4 regions of the Paenibacillus sp. FSL L8-0502 genome follow, and region 1 is predicted to be linked to each of the others. Evidence: riboswitches for the same ligand, from Rfam matches in the RefSeq annotation. Region 1 holds a riboswitch; each other region holds the start of a gene.
What was found. A riboswitch is a leader RNA that binds a small molecule or an ion and turns the genes downstream of it on or off. The one in region 1 is predicted to bind cobalamin.
Positions count from the first base shown of each region.

Region 1 (4,625 bases):
CACGCCAACATCTACCACCTTGACATCTGCGCCCGCATGGCGTGCCAGCACATTAATTGCTGCGCCACCTGACAGCATGTTATACAGCATTTGCTGTGTAACCTCAGCCGGAAAGGCACTGACTCCCTCTTCACACACCCCGTGATCCGCAGCCATGACCATAACCGTTTTACGATCGAATTCAGGCTTATCCACTCCTGTAATTCCTGCTAGCTGAATGGCCACACTTTCCAACTTTCCAAGACTTCCCGGTGGCTTTGTTAATTGGTCCAAATGGGCTGAAGCTGCCGAGGCCGCCACCCCATCCGGCTGGGCAATGCTATCGATCAGCTGACGCAGCTTGTCGTTCATACCTTCCACTCCCTGCTCTTTTTAAGTGTGTTTCATCGTTTATTTAATCTGCTGTATCCGAAGCGCTCCTGCGCAGCAAGAGCTGCGGCACACCGCTATCAGGATGCGGAAGCATCACAGGCTCAACACCGTATACTCGTCGAATCCGATCCTCAGTTAATAACTTCGATGAAGCTCCCAATCCTTCAACCATTCCATCCTTGAGTACAAGCAAATCTTCGCAAAATTGGGCTGTCAAGTTAAGATCATGCAAGACCGCAATGATCGTCACACCCGTTTCTTGGCGCCAATCTGCCAGCAGTTCCATAAATTCAAGCTGATAGCGCAAGTCCAGATAGGTCGTAGGCTCGTCCAGCAGCAATATTCGTGGCTCCTGCACCATTACTTTTGCTAAAGCTACACGCTGTCGCTGTCCCCCACTCAAACGGTCTAATGCTCTGTCCGCCAGCGTGGTAAGACCCAATCGCTCCAGCACGCGATCCGCGATCGCCTCCACATCAACACCCTTTTCCCTGCCTAGCCAGTCCTGATGGGGAAAACGTCCCATTTCTACGACTTCCCTGACGGTGTATCCCACGGGAGGAAGCCCTTCCTGTTGGAGTACGGCTATGAGTCGGGAAAGCTCTTTCCTGCTGTAGCTACCGACCTTTTTGCCATAGATATGAACGTTTCCCGAAGTTGGCTGATCTACACCGGAAAGCAAATGCAACAAGGTCGATTTTCCACTGCCGTTCGGACCAATAATCCCCCACCAAGTTCCTTCGTCGACGCTCCAGCTTATATTTTTTAAAGCATGGAACTCTCCATAGGCACGTGTCAGACCCACTACCTCTAATGCCCGATCACGCACCTTCTGTGATTCACTTTGTTCTGTCACAGCAGTCCCCCCCTGCGCAGCTTCTTGTTTCGGTACAGGAGATATGCGAAGAACGGTGCCCCAACAAAGGCCGTCATCACGCCCAGAGGAATTTCTGTGGGGGCTAACAATGTGCGAGCCGCCGTATCTGCCCAAGCCATAAAAACAGCTCCGCCGAGCGCAGATAATGGAACAATCATACGGTAATCAGGACCTGTCACCAGACGAATGATATGCGGTACAACGAGTCCAACAAAGCCAATCACGCCACACACCGAGACAGCGGCTGCTGTCAGCAGCGTGGAAATAATCAGAACAGATAGCTTCGTCGCATCTACATGAACTCCCATGTGCGCCGCCTGACGTTCACCCAAAGCCAAAATATTCAGCACACGTGCCCGGTTCCATAGAAATACCAGCCCTATGACCACATAAGGTAAAAGGATTCCTGTATATGACCAACCGCGCAGACTAAGACTTCCCATCGTCCAGTACAATATTTCATTGACCGTCTCCTTCGACATGGCTGTCAGAAAGGAAACAACCGCTCCCAGAAAGGATTGCATCACCACACCCGACAAAATGAGACTTTGTGTCGGAATTTTCCCACCTTCCCGTGCCAACGTCAGCACCATCCACAGCGTAAGCATTCCGGTCGTAAATGCCACTAGCGGCAGCGTCCATATGCCAACAAATGAAAATTGAAGGCCCCAATAAATCAGTACTGCCGCTCCTACCGAAGCCCCCGAGGATACCCCCAGTGTATACGGATCAGCCAAAGGATTACGCAGCACACCCTGAAATCCGGCTCCCGCCAGCGCCAGCGCTGCTCCTACCAACATTCCCAGTAACACTCGTGGCAATCTGACCTTCAAAATAATCTGCTCTGAGGATGTATTCCAATCCGGTGTAAACGTATCGCCTAACCACGGTAGGTGGTTAACCAGAATGCCCGTGATTTGGCTGACCGGAAGCTTGGCCGAGCCGATGCCAAGACAGAGCAGCAGCGTCAGCAACAGCAGGACAAGACCTGTCCCTCCAAAGCCGATCAGTTTACGGTTCATTTGAAAATTTCAGGATACACGCCCTTGGCCACTTCCTTGAGACCTTCCGTTACGCGTGGACCCGGACGACTGATCAAATTATCATCCACGGCAAATACCCGGTTGTGGCGAACAGCCGATATTTGATCCCATCCACTGCGAGCTTTAATGATATCACCGAGCGTCTGGCCCGTTTTGTCGTCCTTGACACTTTTGCTGTACAAAATCACGTCAGGGTTCGCAGCAATAATATTTTCTTCACTAATTTGGTACCACCCCTTCTGCGTGGCACCTACATTTTCGCCGCCCGCCAACGTAATCAGCTCGTCCATAAACTCGCCTTTACCCACTGTCCAGCCTGGTGAAAACTCGACGTATACCCGCAGCTTCTGCCCTTTACCGATATTTTTAATTCCTTCTTTTACTTCTGCTACATCTGCTCTCATCTTGTCAGTCACCGCTCTTGCTTCTCTCTGATGATCGGTGATTTTCCCATACAATTCGATGTTAGCCATGACATCTTCCACTGTCTTCGGTTCCGTTTTAAAAATCATAATTCCCATGTCGCGCAGCTTGGTCGTAGCCTGTTCACTAAGTGATATCCCTGCAAAAACGACTTCCGGGTTCGCAGCAATGATCGCCTCTTCGTTTGGTTTCATAATACCGCCCACTTTAGGCTTTTTCGTAGCTGCTTCCGGGTAATCAGAGTAGTCGGAGACGCCGACAATTTCCTTATCCAGCCCAATGGCGAACAACGCCTCGGTTTCTGCCGGGGAGACGGAAACGATTTTATCCGGCGCTTTTTTGAATGTAAATTCCTGTCCTGTTGCATCTTTAACTGTGAGCGGGTAAACCGTTTTGCCCGGAGGCTCTTGTGCGTTTACTGCCTGTCCCGGCTGCTGTGAAGAAGCCTGACCCTCTTTATTTTCTGCATTTTTTCCATTAGCGCCACATGCACTCAGCACAACTGCCAAAATCAGAGCCAATAGACCTGTTGTCCACACCTTTATTTTTTTTCCTGCCATGATTTGCACCCCTTCATAAATAAATCGTTAAGAGCGTTACTTGAACATCATCAGATATCTTCTAAATCTAGCCTTCTTTTCCTATCAAAAACCCCCGCATCCTCATATCAGGACACAGGGGTCACGTTAGCGCAGATCGTGCGCAGGCGGCAGCTTCTTTCCGCATGGACAGTCACTGCGAACACGTCATCCTTTCCTCGAAGGATTATGGTGACAGGCGGACGGGCAGGTATCCTGACTTATGGTAAAATACATGTCCTGAAATTCTTTCATATGCTTAGTAACATTTAAAGAGGACTAACGGGCATGTTTCCATTTACAGTGGCGGGACCGCGCCGGATTCACACCGACTTCCCTTTTAACAGCGCAGGGAGGGAAACCATAGTTTCATCACGCTGCGCCGACCTCGTCTGCTGGATATTTGATGTAGTGGTAGTCAAGCCGTTCTTTTACTTGATGATTATAGGTTAAAATGAGGCGGCTTACAACCCAAACAGCCTCTTTATCCGCTGGTGTCTAACCTAATGAGGAAGCATTTCCGCTATGTAATTGTGCGGTCCTGCCAGCCTCAATTGAATCCTTAATGCTTCTCCCGGCTTCGGATTCAGACTCCAAAAATCATGGCCCGGTATCAGCATGCAAGCTAGCTGACGAATTACGCCACCATGCGTAACGACCAAAACAGAGGGCGACGTAGCAGTCAAATCCATGGGTTGAACTTCCATAGCAACACGCCATTCATACAGAGAGTCAAGAAATTTGCGCAGACGATTTACAAAATCTGTCCAAGACTCTCCACCAGGTGGGGTGATCCGTTGCGGCTCATCAATCCAAGCCCGATACAACGACACATCCTTGAGCATGTCATACGTTTTTCCATCCCACTCGCCAAAATGAAGCTCTCGCAGACATGGTTCCATCATAGGAGGCATAGTAGATAGGGAACGCCCAGACGTCAACTCTGATTCCGGCACAATGATCTGCAAGGTCTGGCGACATCGCATTAAGTCGCTGCAATAGATTCGAGCAAAGGACTGACCTTGCAATTTTTCCTGCAAAGGCTTTAATTCCTGCTCTGCCCCCGGTAGCAAACCTAAGTCGGAGTGTCCCAGATATCGACGTTCCTTGTTCCATAAGGTTGTGCCGTGACGAACTAACACGAGCTCCATATCCCAATGCAGATCTTCTTTAGCATCATACGGCACCTTATCCTCCTGTGAGTTCGGTCTTTGTGCGTATTCTACTGTCCTTTTTGCTGCTATATCTTGTTTCAAGAAATGTCACTTCCTGCTCGATCATTATTCAGTGTGTCACTCCTCACCCTCACCGCACCCATCCCAAGGCAAAACA
Region 1 is NZ_CP151958.1:1,566,824-1,571,448, reverse strand. It holds gene cobT (nicotinate-nucleotide--dimethylbenzimidazole phosphoribosyltransferase) at 1-351, opposite strand, end outside; gene NSQ57_RS06965 (ABC transporter ATP-binding protein) at 395-1,228, opposite strand; gene NSQ57_RS06960 (iron ABC transporter permease) at 1,225-2,271, opposite strand; gene NSQ57_RS06955 (cobalamin-binding protein) at 2,268-3,275, opposite strand; cobalamin riboswitch at 3,482-3,674, opposite strand; gene NSQ57_RS06950 (histidine phosphatase family protein) at 3,797-4,549, opposite strand; gene cbiB (adenosylcobinamide-phosphate synthase CbiB) at 4,599-4,625, opposite strand, start outside.

Region 2 (4,625 bases), 2.0 Mb from region 1:
GGGCCTGTAAGCATTCCCTTAACAGGCTTGGAAGTTAACGATTGAGCGAATGCCGTTTCTTCCACAGTCATGGGCTGATCGAAGGAGACGTCTCCGTATATAATCGGCGGTTTGACACAGCGGGAGCCGTAGGACTGCACCCATCCGTTTTGTGTAAAAGCAAAACCGTTCAGCTTTTCGCCAAAAAATTCAACCATATCGGTCCGCTCAAATTCCCCGTGTACAAGCACGTCAATGCCAATGTCCTCCTGAATATCAATCCATTCCTTGATTTGCTGTTGGATGAACGTCCGGTATTGCTCGGCAGACCATTCTCCTTTGCGATAGTGCAGGCGGGCCTTGCGGATCTCGGCGGTTTGCGGGAAGCTACCAATGGTCGTCGTAGGCAGTGGAGGCAACTTCAGCTTATTTTGCTGAATCTCACGACGCTCGGCGAAAGGAACGCTGCGTGTTAGAGGCTCCTTTGCCAGCAAGTCAGCCAGATCGTCAGCTGTTTGTACGCGTGCCGCTGAGCTGTTGAAACGGGCTACCGCATCTGCACTTTGTCCAAGCTTGGTGAGTGCGGATGGATCGTGTTTGCCAAGTGCAGCCGTCAGGACGGCGATTTCCTCAAGCTTTTCATCGGCAAAAGCCAGCGCTTGCACCAGTTCTCGATCCAGCTTGTGCTCTGCTTCCAGACTGACTGGCACATGCAGCAGACTGCATGATGGCTGTACGATAAGCTGCTCGGCAGTGGTCTGTTCTGCTAACTGACCCAGCAGGGTAGCCACAGCGTTAAGGTCGCTGCGCCATATATTGCGCCCGTCAATGACCCCAGCGCCCAGCGTTTTTCCTTTAGGGAAACCATACTGCAATATATGCTGGAGATTTTCGCCATCATCATACACAAAATCAAGACCCAGTCCCTGTACCGGAAGTGCGGACAGACGCTCATAATGGTCCAGGCTGCCAAAGTAAGTTTGCAGCATTATATTTAAAGAGGGCGCAGCTTGGGCCAAAGCTTCATAGACTTCCTGAATAATGTCCAGATCCTCTACTGGGAATGAGGTGGTCAGGACAGGTTCATCGATTTGGACCCACTGAACACCTTCTGCTGCTAGTTCAGACAGGACACGGGTGTATAAAGGCAGGAAGGTTCTTATAATAGAAGCAAGCTCCTTGCGATCATAGCCTTTGGAAAGGGTAACGAATGAATAGGGGCCGATGAGGACCGGTTTCCCATCAATGCCTAGCTCTTGTTTTGCTTCACGATAAGCCCGTAAAGGTTTATTTTCAGTGAACACCGGGACTGCGTTTGCCAATTCAGGAACGATGTAGTGATAATTGGTGTTCATCCATTTGGTCATTTCACTGGCGGTTGCTCCCTTCTGTCCACGAGCGATCCCGAAATACACGGACAGAGGAATCGGACCTGCGGGACGATGGTTGAACCGTTCGGGTACGAGACCAAACATCACAGATGTATCCAGCATGTGATCATAATAGGAGAAGTCTCCGACAGGAATGCGATCAATCCCCTTGTCACGCTGCTTGCTCAGATGCTCCAACCGTAATCTTTTCATTTCCGTTTGCAGTTCGCTTTCGCTAATACTGCCGTTCCAGAAGCGTTCCAGTGCTTTCTTCCATTCCCGGTTTTCGCCGATACGCGGATATCCTAGATTACTGCTAATTAAGCCGGACAATTCAGGCCATTCAATGACGGACATGTACTTTTCCTCCTAGTGGGTGGCTGTTTTATTTTTACGTACCAAAAAAGGCATTCTTCCCCCCAGAGTTAAAAATAAGTAGGGGAAAGAATGCCTCCGTGATTAAAAAATCAAAAATACGGCGACTGCTCTTAACACCTCCCTATCTTCCGTAGGTACTTGCGATGTTGTTAAAATAGGCAGGTCTCCTGACTTACGGATCATGACTCTCAGCATCCCTTCCCGGTCTGTGGACCAGTGGTTGTATGAACAGCTGAAAGTTCCCCGTTTACAGTGGCGGGACCGTGCCGGATTTGCACCGGCTTCCCTTTTAAGCCTGATCTGAATAGAACAGACACCTATCTCCAAGCTATGCGGTTAAGGTATGACGAATAATTATGCACTCGTATACTTGTTCACCATCATAAGTGAAACTTGCAGGATGCGCAATAGAAACTACAATGGAATCTGTTAGGGATATGCAAAAAAAGACAAGCCTCATCCATGATGGAGACTTGTCCTAGATTAGATATAGCATTTGCCGAGTAACCTTCGCCTTAAGTCAATGAAACGGTGTAACCTGCCTGAATGCTGGCTTTTACATCTACCAGACGCTGGTTGCGACTGCCCCGGAAGGGAAGGGTCAGGTCCTTTTGCTGTTCTACAAAACGACCATCCACAATCACATCGCACAAAAGCGCTAGCTCCTGTCGCTCCTGATCTGTGAGTAGATCTTCATAGACAAAGCCAGTGTAAGCCCACACGGTTCGGTCGGGACAGGCCGCACGGAAGTCGCGCACAAATTGCGAGCATTCTGCTGCTGAGAAAAACGGGTCTCCCCCGCAGAGAGTCAGTCCATCCAACAACGGATTATCCATGATGTCACGAATGACTTCCTGTTGTCGTTGGGGTGTGAATGGCTCACCTGCACGGAAGCTCCACGACGCTGGATTAAAGCATCCGGGACAGGCATGACGGCAACCGCTAATGAACACGACGGTGCGCAGGCCGTATCCTTCGTTCAGAGATTCCGGAATGTAGCCACACAAATTCACTTATGTTTCACCCGGTCTCGAACTTCTGCCTGTTTTGCAGCATTAAAGCGAACGGTATAATCCCCTGTCAGATATCCGGTTACCCGACGTAAGCGCTGAAAGTGTGTGTGCTCCTCATCTGTGCCACATTGGGGGCAGCTTGTCCCGATAATCCCTTCATAACCGCATTCTGTACAACGATCCACCGGATGGTTGATGGAGAAGTAGCCGATATTCTGATGCAGCGCGTATTGAACAATTTTAAGAAACGCATCCGGGTTATTCCGCGCATTACCGTCCAGCTCAATGTATGATATCGCACCAGCGTTGCATAGGTTATGGAACGGAGCTTCCAAGCTGATTTTACGAGCAGCCGGGAGCGTGTAATACACGGGAATATGAAAAGAATTCGTGTAATATTCTCGATCATTCACCTCAGGAATAATCCCGAAATCACGTTGATCCAGCAAGGTGAACTTGCCCGACAGACCTTCGGCAGGCGTAGCGAACAATGTAATATTCAAATTGTGATATTCACTCATTCGATCGCAATACACGCGCATAGAAGTGATGATTCGTTGTGCCTCTCGGTATACGAAATCATCCTCCCCGTGGTGTTTCCCGTATAGTGCCTTCATGCACTCAGCCAGTCCGATGAATCCGATCGAAAGCGTACCGTGTTTTAGTATGCTTCCCACCTTATCATCTGGCTCTAGTTGTTCTCCACCTTCCCATACCCCTTCGCGCATCATAAAGTCCGAGGCTTTGGCCGGCTGGCTGGTCTGGATTTGATAGCGATGGATTAAGCCATCCACCGCAATGCGCATAACTTCTTCTAGTCTCGCATCAAAGCGATCACGGTCAGGTGTCAGGCGTTTGCCTGTGCAAATACCATACTCAATGCCAAGCCGCACCAGATTAATGGTATTGAAGGAGAGATTTCCCTTACCACTCTGCCGATTTCTACCGAAACGGTCAGAAATGGTGCGGGTACGGCAACCCATTGTCGCTATAATGGTATCCGGGTCATCAGCACGGTAAAAAGGCAGGTTAAAGGTGGCATCCACATTCACAAAATTGGGATACATCCGTCTGCTAGAGCATTCTACCGCCCGTAAGAACAAATCATAATTGACGTCGCCTTCTGCCTGATTGATTCCCTCTTTGCATTGGAAAATATGCTGTGGAAAAATAGGAGTTTCCCCGCTACCCAAGCCGCGAATCGTGGCCTCCAGCAGCGATTGAGTAACAAGCCGTCCCTCAGCAGACGTGCACATTCCGTAATTCAGTGAAGTGAATGGAATCTGTCCACCCGCGCGACTGCTCATGGTGTTCAGGTTATGAATGAGCGATTCAGCAGCCTGTCGGGTTTCCGTCTCCGTCTCTTCGCGAGCGAATGCGTATGAACGAGGGCAGGCTTCTTGCAAATGGGGATTGGCCATATGTAGTTCATCGTCAGTCAGACTGGATTCTATCTCTTCCTCGAACAGCCGAAGTCCCTTGCGCAGATGCTTGCGGAAGGACCGGGCAACGTATGGGGCAAGGTCCCAATCTATTTTATTGGCGGAGACACCTCCGAATTGGCTATTTTGCTGAGACTGGAATATGATGGCAACTAGTGCCATAGCGGACATAATCGTTTGCGGTGTGCGTACAGAGCCATTGCCTGTATTGAATCCGTCTTGTAGTAACCGGCCAAAAGGGATAAAGATACAATTCGTAGTTCCGAGTGCGTATTGGTCCAAATCGTGAACATATACATATCCGTGATCAATCGCGTTCGTCAGTTCAGGCGGAAGTACCCGCAGGCGCGCATACCATTTGGCATACTCGGACCCAAGCTTGCTCATTTTGCCGCTGAACGATTCTCCATTCAAATTTGCATTCTCCCGCAGCATGTCCAGAT
Region 2 is NZ_CP151958.1:5,392,922-5,397,546, reverse strand. It holds gene metE (5-methyltetrahydropteroyltriglutamate--homocysteine S-methyltransferase) at 1-1,706, opposite strand, end outside; cobalamin riboswitch at 1,867-2,063, opposite strand; gene nrdG (anaerobic ribonucleoside-triphosphate reductase activating protein) at 2,243-2,740, opposite strand; gene NSQ57_RS23580 (anaerobic ribonucleoside triphosphate reductase) at 2,737-4,625, opposite strand, start outside.
Region 2: linked by a shared signal. The riboswitch ahead of metE (5-methyltetrahydropteroyltriglutamate--homocysteine S-methyltransferase) and the one ahead of NSQ57_RS06955 (cobalamin-binding protein) in region 1 are both predicted to bind cobalamin.

Region 3 (4,625 bases), 2.0 Mb from region 1:
GTTTGATCGGATTGACAGGAGCTTTCGCCCCATACGATCTGAAGGGGAAGGAAGTGCTGTTGCAACTGCATGGCGATCCAGCCCCACGGTTGGTAAAATGGCTGGACGAGCAGGGGGCAGTGACCCGCCAGGTACTTCCTTATAAGCATATCCCACCTGAGGAAGCAAAATTGCAGGCGTTACTAGAGGATGTTATCCATCGTAATGTTGATGCTGTTACGTTCACAAGTGGTCCGCAAATTCGATTTTTGGCCCAATATGCCAGAGAGCAAAACCGAATTGAAGATTTGCTGGAAGCTTTTCGTGAAGATGTCATTGCTGTATCGGTAGGCAAAGTGACCGCACAGTCCATTGTGGAAGAAGGGATTGAACGAATCGTGTTCCCAACTGAAGAACGCATGGGCGCGATGATGGTGGAGCTGGGCAAATATTTTGAACATCGTGATTCGGCGCATGGCTACGGTCTGAAGAGTGTGAACGGTCATTTGAAATGAGTTAGAAAATGATAGTGCTGTAAGCAGAAAATGAACTTATATTTACTAATCCAGAGTAAAATAAAGATAAGGGCCTACGAGGTCTTTATCTTTTTTTGTTGGACATGCATCGATAAAGTTTTTTGTTATAGCGAAAATATTTGTCTAATATAATGAATAAGTTTCGATGCATGATACTTGAGGACAGGAGCTGAGACGTTAATGAATTCTATTTGCGTATTTGCCGGGTCCAGACCTGGACATTCATCGGTATATGTTGAGGCGGCAGGCAAGCTGGGGGAAGCCATGGCTCGCCATCATATCCGTCTGATCTATGGTGGCTCTAGCAGGGGGTTGATGGGAGAGGTGGCGGATGGACTGCTGGCGGGTGACGGTCAGGTCACCGGTATTATGCCCACCCTGTTATTCGATGCAGAGATCGTACATCGGGGAGTTACCGAGTTTATTGAGGTAGCAAGCATGCATGAGCGTAAAGCGGCAATGAGCGAGATGGCCGATGCTTTTATTGCCCTTCCGGGTGGTTTGGGAACCTTTGAGGAGCTGTTCGAGGTATTGTGCTGGGCGCAAATTGGCATTCATCGCAAGCCTATTGGGCTGCTGAATGTAAATGGATATTTTGACCCGTTGATAGAAATGGTACGTCATAGCGTTCAGGAAGGGTTTACCGGAGCTGATCATCCAGCGCTACTGAGTATCTCTGCGGACCCGGACGAATTGCTACATATGTTAAAAAAGAAAGCAGAGAACTTAAAATAAAGCGTTTTTCGTGCTTGCACAACTGATTGAGGCAAGGTTATGATAAGACCCATAATCAAATAGCGGACAGACAAGGTGCCTTTGCGGTTGAGCAAAGGGTAACAGGGAATCGGGTGCAAATCCCGAGCGGTCCCGCCACTGTAAGGAAGAGGATTTTTTTAATTGGTCACTCGTGAAAAACGGGGAAGACGAAAGAATCCGTTGATGCCAAGCCAGGAGACCTACCTTGATCTGTATGCACCGTTAACCTTCGCGGAGAGGATGGGTGTACGAAATCAGGAAATCAGGCACACGTTGCTTTTTCCATGTTGGCTAGAGGTTTGCGTGGATATGAACGTGCAGCAGCGTTTGAAGCGTAAACAGACAGATGGAAAACAACGGCAGGCTGGAGGAAGACAAATCGTGTCTTCTTACGCTGTTTGTTCGTCTGATGAGAGATACGTACATAGAAGCCCCATCCGGGTAGGATGGGGCTTTTTTGAGTTACAGGATGTCCAAAAATCATTGGAATAGATAGCATAGCTGCCCTGAAAAGGATGAATAGGAGGAGCCCGATGAGCCCATTAGGAAAATTGTTGGTGATTGGATTTGGACCAGGAGATATGGAACATATCACAAAACGGGCGCTGGATGCGCTGGCCGAAAGTGAGGTCATTATCGGCTACAATACCTATGTTGATTTGATCCGTCCGTTGTTGAACGGACAGGAGATTGTACGTACAGGGATGACAGAGGAAGTGAGCCGTGCGCAGGAGGCGGTTCGCCAAGCAGAGATGGGCAAGAAGGTAGCCGTCATTTCCAGTGGAGATGCAGGAGTCTATGGCATGGCAGGGCTGGTGTACGAAGTGCTGATGCAAAAAGGCTGGCGACGCGAGGACGGAGTTGAAGTAGAAGTCGTGCCGGGGATCTCGGCTATTCAGTCCTGTGCATCACTGTTGGGGGCGCCAGTTATGCATGATGCGTGCACAATTAGTCTGAGTGATCATCTGACCCCATGGGAAACGATTGTGAAGCGCGTAGAAGCAGCGGCTTCGGCCGATTTTGTGATTGCATTATATAATCCGCGCAGTGGCCGGCGTACCCGCCAGATTGTGGAGACGCAGTCCATTTTGCTGCGTTACCGCGATCCGCAAACTCCGGTTGGGCTGGTGAAGAGTGCTTATCGTGAACGTCAGCAAGTTATTGTAACGACGCTGGAAGATATGCTGAACCACGACATCGGGATGCTGACGACTGTAATCATCGGCAATTCCTCGACGACGGTGTATGACGGCTTGATCGTGACTCCGCGCGGATATCAGCGCAAATACACGCTGGATGCGACCGAGCAGGCGCTCAAGCCACATCAGCGGCTCCGCACGGAAGCGGAGCCGTGGTCGCTGGGCGCGCAAGAGGATACACCGCAGGCAGGCGCAGCCCCCACTACGCCCGCTGGACCCTCCGCGAGCGGCGCTGCGGTTGCCACGCAGGCACGCCCGCAAGCGATGGCTGCCGTGCAGGCAACGACTGCTGTGCAAACCGGCGTAGCCCCGGCATCGCTGGCGGCAGAGGCGCTAAGCCGCCTCGCTATCGGCGGTAAGCTGCCTGGCGAAGCCAACGCTCGCTGGAGCGGGCAAGCGCCTGCCGCCAAGAGCACCGCCGGAACGTCAGCGGTGGCCGGAGCGGGAGCCCCGGCCGTGATGGCGACAGGCGGCTTTGGCAAGCCTGCGCTATTTGAGGTGGGCGTTTCCCCGGGTGTGGGAAACAAGAAGTTCACCGCTCGTCAGATGGCGCTGCTCGCCGAGGTAGCGGGTGATGATGGCGAGCTGGAATACACGCCGGATCATCAGATCGTGCTGCGCGTGCCGTGTGCAGACCCCGAGGAACTGGTCGGGCGGCTGCGGGATGAACGATTCATTGTCATGCCGATTGGCGATGTGTTTAAGGTAAAGGCGTGCGACTTCTGCAATATGGAGAAGGATGACGCTGTGCCTGTGGCTGAGCATTTACAGGTTGTACTTGGCGGATTACAGGCACCCAAGGAAACGAGCATTGCTTTGAACGGATGCGGTATGGCCTGCTATGGAGCCGTACTGGAGGATATCGGAATCGTCTATCGCAAGGGTGGGTACGATCTCTTCCTCGGTGGCAAAAAATTCGGCCGCAATGCTCATGCCGCTCAGCCTGTAGCGGAAGGAATTCCGGGTGATCAGATTACGGACATCGTGGAGCATGTCATCGCTGAATATAAGGAAAAAGGACATCCGAATGAGCGCTTTCATAAATTTTTTAAGCGTGTAGGTGTCGTTGCGGGGTTCCGGCATGAAGATGCACCAGTAACGGTAGAAGTGAATGCGGTTTGTGGTGATTAATGGACTGAAGGCCTGATGAACGGGATACAAGCATATATATAAAATAGGGCGTCATGCAGGCTATCCCTATTAAAGAGGAGGAAACAACAGCAGTGGATGCAATATTGTTGGTTGGACATGGAAGTCGGGACCCGGAGGGGAACCAGGAACTGCTGGAATTTGCACAGGCAGTGGCAGATCGGGTACCGGATATGTGCGTGGAAACCTGTTTCTTGGAGCTGGCACGTCCCAGCATTGCTGATGGGATGCAAACTTGTGTGGAGAAAGGGGCGACGCGTGTCGTTCTTATTCCGATTATTTTGTTCGCAGCGGTACATGCCAAAATTGATATTCCGATGGCTATTGACCGGGCAAAGGCGAAATATCCGCAGGTGGAATTTGTATACGGACGTCCGATTGGTGTTCACGAGAAAATCGTCAGCATTCTGCTAAGCCGCTTGAAAGAGGCCCAGCCGGTTGCAGTTCCAGCGGGGATGATTAGCGCTGTCGAGGCATCTGTCGAGGTACCTGACGAGGAAACGGCGGTACTTGTATTAGGACGCGGAAGTAGCGATCCAGATGCGAACAGTGACTTTTTCAAAATCACCCGTATGCTGTGGGAGAAGCTTTCTTATACATGGGTAGAGAGCAGCTTTATCGGTGTGACGCAGCCTTCCTTTCCCGATGGATTGGAGCGTTGTGTACGATTGGGGGCCAAAAAGATTATCGTGCTTCCCTATTTTCTGTTCACGGGTGTGCTGATTAAACGCATCGGAGAAATGACCCAGGAATTTGCCGAGGCTCACCCTGCATTACAAGTGGAGATGGGCGGATATTTTGGTTTCCATCCCCAATTGGTTGAACTGGTGCTGGAGCGAGCTAAGGAAGGTTTGTTCGGCAAGGTTACGGCCAATTGTGATAACTGCCAGTTCCGTCTGGAGGCGCAGGAGCACCACCATCATCACCACGATCATGACCATGACCACGATCATCATCATGAACATGAACATCACCACCATCATGCACATGAGCACGACCATCATGA
Region 3 is NZ_CP151958.1:5,364,242-5,368,866, reverse strand. It holds gene NSQ57_RS23460 (uroporphyrinogen-III synthase) at 1-494, shown strand, start outside; gene NSQ57_RS23455 (TIGR00730 family Rossman fold protein) at 696-1,250, shown strand; cobalamin riboswitch at 1,307-1,494, shown strand; gene cobJ (precorrin-3B C(17)-methyltransferase) at 1,805-3,601, shown strand; gene NSQ57_RS23445 (sirohydrochlorin chelatase) at 3,694-4,625, shown strand, end outside.
Region 3: linked by a shared signal. The riboswitch ahead of cobJ (precorrin-3B C(17)-methyltransferase) and the one ahead of NSQ57_RS06955 (cobalamin-binding protein) in region 1 are both predicted to bind cobalamin.

Region 4 (4,625 bases), 1.7 Mb from region 1:
AATTATAATGAAGCGAAAGCTGCTTGTTTTCAAAAGCGAACATCCTTTCTAAAGATGAGAAATTTACTAAATCGATTATGTTAAGAAAAAAGGGAAAAGGACAGGGTGTAGGCCCTATCCTTGTTTCACATGAAGAAATTAGAACGTATAAAAATATCGCCCCGAAAATGAGAGAGACGAACTCCATGTCAAGCCCAAATCCTGTACACCTGTTTTCCAAATATCAACAACAGCATCTGGCAGACTCCCATTGTCAGCCTTAGTGAAATCATGGACATTATTGTTGTCAATATTTCTTACGGAGATTTTTGTTCCAAACTCAGGGTTATCAATAGCCCCTTTTGTTGCACAGTCGCCTCTTTTTAGTGAATTGGAATTCTCACCAGTTGAGTCCGTAAAATTTGTCCCTCTACCTGTGCCTTGAACCTTGCCATTCGAAGTTCCGGTAATGACAATTTCATTATTATGCGCTCCGTATGTATAAGTCCCAGGTGCTTTGCGTGTACCGCGTGGTAATGCCTGAAGTGAAACACTATTAGTTGTAATCGCATTTTCCTTTTGATCAGGTAAGATAATATCTTTGATGTAACCTTCACCATCATAAATTACTTTTAAACCAGGCTGAGGTTCAGGGTTGTCAATATGATATACCGGCAGTGATTTGGCTTCTTCTTTGATTTCCTTAATTAGTGCCTCTTCTTTTTGTAGCTCAATTTGTTGTTCAGCAGTAAGTGGAGCAACAGCAGCTAGAGATTTTTGTGGTTCAGGTACAGGAGTTCCTTTTTCCAATACAACCATGTTATTGTTCTCGTCATATTGGATGATTGTACCCGCCAACATTTGGTCAGGGATTTTTTCCCCTTTCTCAGCATGAGAGATTGCTGGACTGACGACTCCCCAAGAAATGAGTAGCGTTACAGCTAGAAAAGCTTGTGGTAGATACTTTACTTTCATACAAAGCTTCTCCTTGAAAAATTTGTAAATCCATAGATAGCATAAATGAGCTCACATACTATGTCAACCTTTTAATGGAATATATGAATATATTTATCTATATTTTTATAAGCGAGAGTTCATTAGCCTGACATATACGACATTTAATGACAGTTTTATAACAGCAGATTTGATAGTCCAGTAGGAGTAAGAAGCTAAAGGAGTTCTCCAAATGAACATTAGGAGCTTATTAATCTACTAGAACAATTTGCTAGAGTGATGGGTGATATCATGGTATAATTTACCTTATGGATTTTGAATAGTGGTGGATGTTTTCGGACCACGGTGTAGCTTCCTGAGAGGGGGTGAAGCCGATGGTCAACCTTGTGTCGTGCTACGATGTGTTGCGTTGGATGGTTACGTTACTAAGCCTGGTGTTTAGTATTCGTAAACTTTATCGCTGGCTACGTCGGAAATTTCGGAACAAGCGAAAACCCACCGCGTAATTAGGTTGGCCCCTAACGGTGGGTTTCGTTTGCATTAACCATTAGTTATGCAGCGCGCCGTGGGTGATCCACAGCCTTTCAAGTCCTAAGAGTCTTTGCCGTTGGCGCGGCGAAGACTCTTTTTAGTATACGGACACGGTGGTTTACTCTATACCTAATTTTAACACTTCAATTGCGTACACGCAATTGGAGGTTAGGTCTTGTTTCTACCTTATCGTTCAAATTTAAATTATTGTGCAGCCTTTATTGACAAGCCTGTGACAACAAAATAAGATCGTAATGAAAAGAAATAAAGGAAGAAAACAGGTGTGAGCCGGACAACTCTATGTATGGGGTTTCGTAGAGACGATGTACATAGTTGTTGAGCATGTTCACTTAAAAGGGAAGTTCGGTTGATTCCGACACGGGCCCGCCACTGTATACAGGCATCAGCAGGATACTGCTGGAGCTTTCAGAACAGCCACTGGAATTGTGAAGAACCGGGAAGGCCTGAAAGATACGCCTGGAGTCAGGAGACCTGCCTGTTTTGACATCACTGTCAGACCCACGGGATGCTGGGGAGGTGGTTAGGCGTGCTGCATACGGAATGTCTGAAACCGATCTGATCCCTTCTATGTTTTTGGAGTTGGCTTCGAGGTGAGTTCTGACATTTTATATTGAAGGCATTTCTGACTGCTAATTAAGTGGTCTGGAATGCTTTTTTCGCGTTTTGCGTTAGGTTTATGCGATTTTACAAGATAGAGGGGGATTCATCGAATGATAAGCAGTCGTAGTAGGCGTTCATGGTTGATATGTACAGGGGTGATGCTGCTGCTGGCAGTTATGGCTCTTTCGGGATGTGCCAGCAATAGGACGTCGGATAGCTCCGGCAAGGGTGAAAACGCGTCAGCACAACAAACAGCGACAGATAAAAAGCTGGTAATGGCGTATACATGGAAACCGTCAGGCGTTGACCCGCATGGAGATAATAGCTGGGATGTGATGCGATCCGGTGCAGGTGAGACACTGGTACGTTTGAATGAAAAGCTGGAGCCTGTGGCTTGGCTGGCAAAGGAGTGGAAGCAGGATAGCCCTACAGTTTGGACGTTCAGCTTGCAGGATAAAGTCACTTTTCATAATGGAAAAAGTATGGGTGCAGCAAGTGTAAAAGCGTCTTTGTTACGCTCTATTGAGAAAAGCCATCTGGCGAAGGATTTACTGAATGTGAAGTCCATTGATGTAAGCGGCCCGCTGGCCTTGAAGATCACGACAAACCAGCCGAATGCGGCGTTGGTGTCTAATCTAGCTGATCCATCGACGATTGTACTGGATGTGGCATCGATGAAAGATGAACAGAGTTACCCAGCGATGACAGGCGCCTTTAAAATCAAAGCGTTCAACAAGGACCAATCGTTGGTCGTGGAGCGTTATGACGGATATTGGGGCGAGAAGGCACGACTGGCTGAAGCGACGATGAAGTTCATTACGGACGGGAATTCGCGCCTGATGGCGCTGCAATCCGGCGAGGTGGACGTAGCGACGGATATTCCGGTTGATAACGCAGAGGTACTGAAAAAGAACGGCAAGCTGCAAGTGCTGTCAGCTCCGTCCTTGCGCACCCATATGATCGTGTACAATATGGAATCGCCAGTATTCAAGGATGTGGCGAACCGTAAGGTGGTGGACAGCCTGATTCCACGCGCATCGATTGTGAGCGCCGTCATGAGGGACTTCGGTACGGAGGCAAGCAGCCCGTTCCCGAGCATTCTTCCCTTCGGTAAAGTTGAGCGTAAAGCGCTGGACGGAACGGCAGAGCAACTGTTGACGAAGGATGGCTGGCAGAAGGACGCCCAAGGGACATGGACTAAGCAAGGCAAGCCGTTCGAGGTTACGCTGCTGACTTTCCCTCAGCGTCCGGAGCTCTCTGTTATGGCTGAGGTCATCCAAAGCCAATTGCTGAAAGAGGGAATCCAGGTCAAGATTCGCAAGGTGGAAAATATCGACGAGGCGTTGACCAAAAACGATTGGGATTTTGCTATGTACAGTATGCTTACTGCTCATACAGGAGAGCCGCAATATTTTATGGACATGTTTTATTCTTCGAAAAGCGAAGCCAATGTAAGCCGTTATAGTTCCAAACCGCTAGAGAGTATTCTGAACAGCTTGAAGCTGGCGAAGGATACAGCGCAGCGTAATGCCATGACACTACAAGCGCTGGATATCATCAATACGGATTTGCCACAGTCGTTCATTGTGCATCCTGATAATGTGTTTGGCGTGAAAAAAGGGGTGGGGGGGTTTACACCGCATCCGATCGAGTATTACTACATTACAGCGCAATCCGATATTGCGGAATAACGAGCTGCGTATCCTATGATTCGTTTTATACTGGAACGTGTGGCGCAGCTGCTTATCATTGTATTCGTGGTGTCCACGCTGACTTTTGTACTGATGCGGCTGGCCCCTGGAGACCCTGCTACCATTTTGCTCACCGCGCATAATATCCCTGCCTCTGAGGAGGCGTTGACGACGCTACGAAAGGAACTGGGCTTAAACGAACCGCTTCATATTCAATATGTGAACTGGCTGCGGGATGTGTTCACAGGGCATTGGGGCACTTCGTATGTATCCAAGGAGTCGGTGCTAGCCGAACTGTGGAACAGACTTCCTGCTACTGTGGAGCTAGCTGCTGCGGGCTTCGCCGTCATGACGGTGCTTACGCTGGGGCTGGGGCTAGCTGCCTCGCTAAAAATCAGCGGCCCACTGGATCGTCTGGGCAGGCTGTTCGCCCTGCTGGGATCGTCGATCCCCTCTTTTTGGTTTGGTTTTCTGTTGATCTATCTATTCTCCGTTCGCTTGGGCTGGCTCCCATCCATGGGAAGGGAGGACTGGACACATCTAGTGCTCCCAGCGCTGACTCTTGGCGCAGGTTTGGGAGCTGTGCAAGCACGCGTACTGCGCGCTCAAATGCTGGAGCTGGGTGACCGGAATTTTGTGAAAGCAGCGAAGGCTCGAGGCTTTTCACGTTTGCATATCCTGTTTTTTGAGATATTTAGGCATGCGGTTCTGCCTATAATTACACTGCTAGGTACCAATCTATCATTTATGCTGGCAGGTAATGTGATTGTAGAGACCATTTTTTCATGGCCGGGGTTGGGCAAGTATTTTATAGATGCGATTACACAGCGAGATTATCCGGTGATTCAG
Region 4 is NZ_CP151958.1:5,614,877-5,619,501, reverse strand. It holds gene NSQ57_RS24605 (hypothetical protein) at 1-33, opposite strand, end outside; gene NSQ57_RS24600 (hypothetical protein) at 139-954, opposite strand; cobalamin riboswitch at 1,779-1,979, shown strand; gene NSQ57_RS24595 (ABC transporter substrate-binding protein) at 2,196-3,776, shown strand; gene nikB (nickel ABC transporter permease) at 3,792-4,625, shown strand, end outside.
Region 4: linked by a shared signal. The riboswitch ahead of NSQ57_RS24595 (ABC transporter substrate-binding protein) and the one ahead of NSQ57_RS06955 (cobalamin-binding protein) in region 1 are both predicted to bind cobalamin.